Regions from separate parts of the Pseudarthrobacter niigatensis genome, predicted to be linked through region 2. Evidence: riboswitches for the same ligand, from Rfam matches in the RefSeq annotation. Region 2 holds a riboswitch; the other holds the start of a gene.
The links. Region 2 has a riboswitch for S-adenosylmethionine ahead of J2T23_RS10910 (bifunctional o-acetylhomoserine/o-acetylserine sulfhydrylase). Riboswitches for the same ligand answer to the same signal wherever they lie in the genome.
Positions count from the first base shown of each region.

Region 1: linked by a shared signal. The riboswitch ahead of J2T23_RS05735 (DUF1737 domain-containing protein) and the one ahead of J2T23_RS10910 (bifunctional o-acetylhomoserine/o-acetylserine sulfhydrylase) in region 2 are both predicted to bind S-adenosylmethionine.

Region 1 covers NZ_JAUSTB010000003.1:107,325-109,515, reverse strand. Annotated here, with positions in the region: gene opgC (OpgC domain-containing protein) at 1-707, opposite strand, end outside; SAM riboswitch class IV at 874-989, shown strand; gene J2T23_RS05735 (DUF1737 domain-containing protein) at 1,003-1,278, shown strand; gene J2T23_RS05730 (rhodanese-like domain-containing protein) at 1,275-1,685, shown strand; gene J2T23_RS05725 (O-succinylhomoserine sulfhydrylase) at 1,686-2,191, shown strand, end outside.
Region 2 covers NZ_JAUSTB010000006.1:115,290-117,480, reverse strand. Annotated here, with positions in the region: gene J2T23_RS10910 (bifunctional o-acetylhomoserine/o-acetylserine sulfhydrylase) at 1-871, opposite strand, end outside; SAM riboswitch class IV at 915-1,030, opposite strand; gene J2T23_RS10905 (VOC family protein) at 1,191-1,829, shown strand; gene J2T23_RS10900 (HNH endonuclease signature motif containing protein) at 2,153-2,191, shown strand, end outside.

The sequences.
Region 1 (2,191 bases), on a different contig from region 2:
TACGGGGCATAGGCGCTGTCGCTCCCGTTCCAGGTTCCGTCCCCATTTGTATCCAGGAGGGAAAACCCGTCGCTTCCCGGCTGTGGCGCATTCCGGTTCCGGTCGAAGGGGTAGTCCTTCCCCAGGTAGGGCGCCCACACCATGGTGGCCCGGCCGCCGTCGTCCTTCCTGAAGGCTGCCGACACCGCTTGGAAAGCCTGCCGGTACGCAGCCGGCTGCTGGCCCCAGGCCACCCAGCTGGCGTTCATGTCGGGGGCAAAGCGGACCAGCAGTTGGCCCTTGAATCCCGCGGTCAGGTCGCGCACCTGCGCTGCGAACGCTTCCGCCTCCGCGGCGCCGAGCTGGTCCAGCGGCACGGACGGCTTGACCGTGAGCATGGCGTGGGCGCCCTTCGCTGCGGTCTGCTGCAGGAAGCCCCCGATGTCATTCCGCTCGGATTCGCGGTAGGGCATGGTGATGTCATGGCCGTAGAGCGCCGGGGTTGCGCCCAGCCGGTCGCTGAAGCCCGCGGCGGTATCCTCACCCCATTCGAGGACCGCCCCCAGCCAGGGTTTGCCCTTGTCCGGCGCGGGGCCGGCCGCCTGCGCCGGGGCTGCCGGGGCCACCACTGCCAGGAGGGCGATGAGAACCGCGGCCAGGAAGGCCGCGGCGGAGCGCGGCCGGTTACGCCGGATGGCGGCGCGGTGGTGCGATACGTGTGCCCGCATGCTGACAAGGACCCCCGGTACTCATTGCTCTGGATACGGGGCGGCGCCCCCGGTATGAACCTTATCGGTCCGCAGCAGGCTACGTGCCGCATGGCGGGCAGCTCAATGACGGAACATGACGACGTCGGCGATGCGGCTTGGCGCGGCAGGTGTTACGTTTTTGGGGAGTAATGAGTACCGGCGCCAAGCCCTGACTTGCCGGTCGGCAACCCTCCCTTTCGCGGCGGGGTGCCTCAGGTGAATACTCGGCATATCGACCGATTCGAGCTGCAAGCGTGAGAGAAGGAGATCCGTCGTGTCCGACGCACCCGCCCTTGACGAAAGACTGTCCTACCGCCTGATAACCGGCGCGGACACCCGTGAATTCTGCGAGCGGATCTCCGCCGCACTCGCCGACGGCTACGTGCTGCACGGCAGCCCGGCAGCTACTTTCAACGGCACCAGCGTCATCGTGGCGCAGGCAATCGTCCTTCCGGCCGCGATCGCCTCAGCCGATGCCGCCGTCGCCACAGCGGTGGACCAGCTCGACGCCGGCCTTGAAGGCGATTTCGACGGCGAGGGCCACGCATGAGCTACGCCGGAGACCTGACGCCCCAGGAAGCATGGGCCAAGCTGGAGCAGGGCGCCATCCTGGTGGACGTCCGCACCGAGGGCGAATGGGCCCACATCGGCATCCCGGACACCAAGGCCACGGACAACGATCCCCTGTTCATCCAGTGGACCTTCCCCGGCGGCATCCCCAATCCCGACTTCGTCAAGGACCTCCAGGCGCAGGCGCCGGAGGATCCCCAGGCGGAACTGCTCTTCCTCTGCCGCTCCGGCCAGCGGTCCATCGCGGCTGCAACTGCCGCCACCCAGGCCGGTTTTAAGGCCTACAACGTGCTGGAGGGCTTCGAAGGCGAGCCGGACCGCTACGGCGAACGCACCGTCAACGGCTGGAAGAACCGCGGCCTCCCCACCAACCTCGGAAAGAACTAAGTGACCTTCAACCCAGACGCCCCCGGCTGGAACCCCGATACGCAGGCAGTCCGCGGCGGCCTGGACCGCTCCAACTTCCAGGAAACGTCCGAGGCCATCTTCCTGAACTCCGGGTTCGTCTACGAATCCGCTGCGGCAGCTGAACGCGCGTTCACCGGCGAGGACGAGCGCTTTGTCTACTCCCGCTACGGCAACCCGTCCGTTGCCACCTTCCAGGAACGGCTCAGGCTGCTGGAAGGCACCGAAGCCTGCTTTGCGACGGCGTCGGGCATGTCTGCCGTGTTCACCGCGCTGGGTGCCCTGCTGGCTGCCGGCGACCGCGTGGTGGCTGCCCGTTCGCTGTTCGGTTCGTGCTTTGTGATCCTGAACGAGATCCTCCCGCGCTGGGGTGTGGAAACGGTCTTCGTGGACGGTCCGGACCTGGACCAGTGGCGCGAAGCCCTGTCCAAGCCCACCACCGCCGTCTTCTTCGAGTCCCCGTCCAACCCCATGCAGGAAATCGTCGA
Region 2 (2,191 bases):
GGAACGCGTTGAAGGGCGAGACCGCCGAGCCAAGGTCGCGCAGCAACTGCACCCGGGCCTTGAGGATGTAGGAGAGGTTGGCGCCGAGCGCGCCGCCTTCGCCGAGGTCGCGTGCGTAGACCAGGCCGTTATAGGTGGGGTCCGGGGTGTTGAAGCCGGGGTACCGTTCCGGGTCTTTGCCGAAATCGAACCTGCCGGAATCAACGATGACGCCGGCGATGGCCGAGCCATGGCCGCCCAGGTACTTGGTGGCCGAGTGGATGACGATGTCCGCGCCCCACTCCAATGGGCGGATCAGGTAGGGGGTGGAAAGGGTGTTGTCCACGATCAGGGGCACGCCGGCCTGGTGGGCCACTTCGGAGATGCCCTCAATATCAAGCACGTCCTGGCGCGGGTTGGACACCACCTCACCGAAGAAGAGCTTGGTATTGGGCTGCACGGCGTCGCGCCACTGGTCCAGGTTGTCAGGATCAGCCACGAAGGTCACCGAGATGCCGAACTTCTTCAACGTGTGGGCGAACAGGTTGTAGGTTCCGCCGTAAAGACTGGGGCTGGCCACTATATGGTCGCCTGCCTCGGCGATGTTCAGCACTGCGAACGTCTCCGCGGCCTGGCCGGAGCTCAGCAGCAATGCCGCCAGGCCGCCTTCAAGGCTTGCGATCCGTTGCTCGACGGCGTCCTGGGTGGGATTGCCAATGCGGGTGTAGATGGGTGCAAGTTCGGCCAGGGCGAAGCGGTTGGCCGCACTCTCGGCACTGGGGAACACGAAGGACGTGGTCTGGTAGATGGGAAGGGCGCGGGCTCCGGTGGCGCTGTCAGGCTCCTGGCCGGCATGGATCTGGCGGGTTTCGAAGGACCATCCGTTGGACATCTCAGTCTCCTATGACATGGGCCCGGCATGCTGGGAGCACCACGGGCCGCGCTTGCTCTCCGGCCATTGCCGGACAGCCTGGTCCTCACCCGGGGCACCCCACCGCGGATGGAGGGTTGCCGGCCAGCGAGCCGGGGCTTGGCGCTGGCACTCATGACCTGGGCCCAGTCTAGGAACTTCAATCCGGCCCGGACAGCATTGTGACGAACATGGTCTTGGCGCAGGCCCAGGGGCATTTGGACAGGGACGGCGGCCACCCAAAATGCCAGTAAGGGTACCCTTAGCTGAGAGCCCGATCACAAAGTGCCAAGATGTTCGCATGCGCATGGATCACGTCTCTTACGCCTGTGAACACGATGGCCTCGCGGCCACTACCGAACGTATTGCAACTGCCCTCGGCGTTGAGGCAGTGAAGGGTGGCGTACACCCCCGCTTCGGAACCCGGAATATGATCATCCCCCTGGCGGGCCACAAGTACCTCGAAGTCGTCGAGGTCCTCGACCACCCGGCGTCGGACAAGGCACCGTTCGGGCAGGCGGTGCGTGCCCGCTCCGCTGCCGGTGGCGGCTGGATGGGCTGGTGCGTCGAAGTGGACGACCTCGCCCCCTTCGAGGAACGCCTGGGCCGCGCTGCCGTGAACGGCAACCGCAAGTTCCCGGACGGCCGCGAGCTGGTCTGGAAGCAAATTGGCATCCTGGGCCTCATCGCCGATCCCCAGGTGCCGTACATGCTCAAGTGGGAGGGCGACCCCTCCCTCCACCCGTCCCACGCTTACGAGAGCAACCTCAAGATGAGCTGCCTGACCATCGCCGGTTCCGCCTCGCGCGTCACCGAGTGGCTCGGTGAGCCCGTGGAGAAGCCGCTCGAGGACGTTGCGGTGGAATGGGTGGCCCCGCACGGTACGCCGGGCATCCTCTCGGTCACCTTTGAGACCGCCAACGGAGCCGTCACCATCTGACCCTTCCCCTTCCTCCCGGACCACTCCGGGGAGGTCCCCGGGTTGTGCCCGGGCAAACTTCGGCCGCCATTGGGTGGTGACAACGGCGTCACCACCCAATGGCGGCCGAATCCATTTAAGCGGCTGCCGCGCCAAAGTGAGGGTCGCGTCTTTTTCTACGCCACGCGTGCTCTTTTTCGCGCCACACATTTGGGCTGCGACAGGCAACCTTCGCGTCGAAAACGTACGACGACGGCGGCCCGCTTCGGTGCACCGGCTCACCTGCGCAGGCAGCGGCACCGGCTTGATCTGTAATTGTCAGACCCTCGTTGGATGATGTGGGTATGGGAATCGGCGGTGGTCTTGGGGTGGTGTTGGAGGGT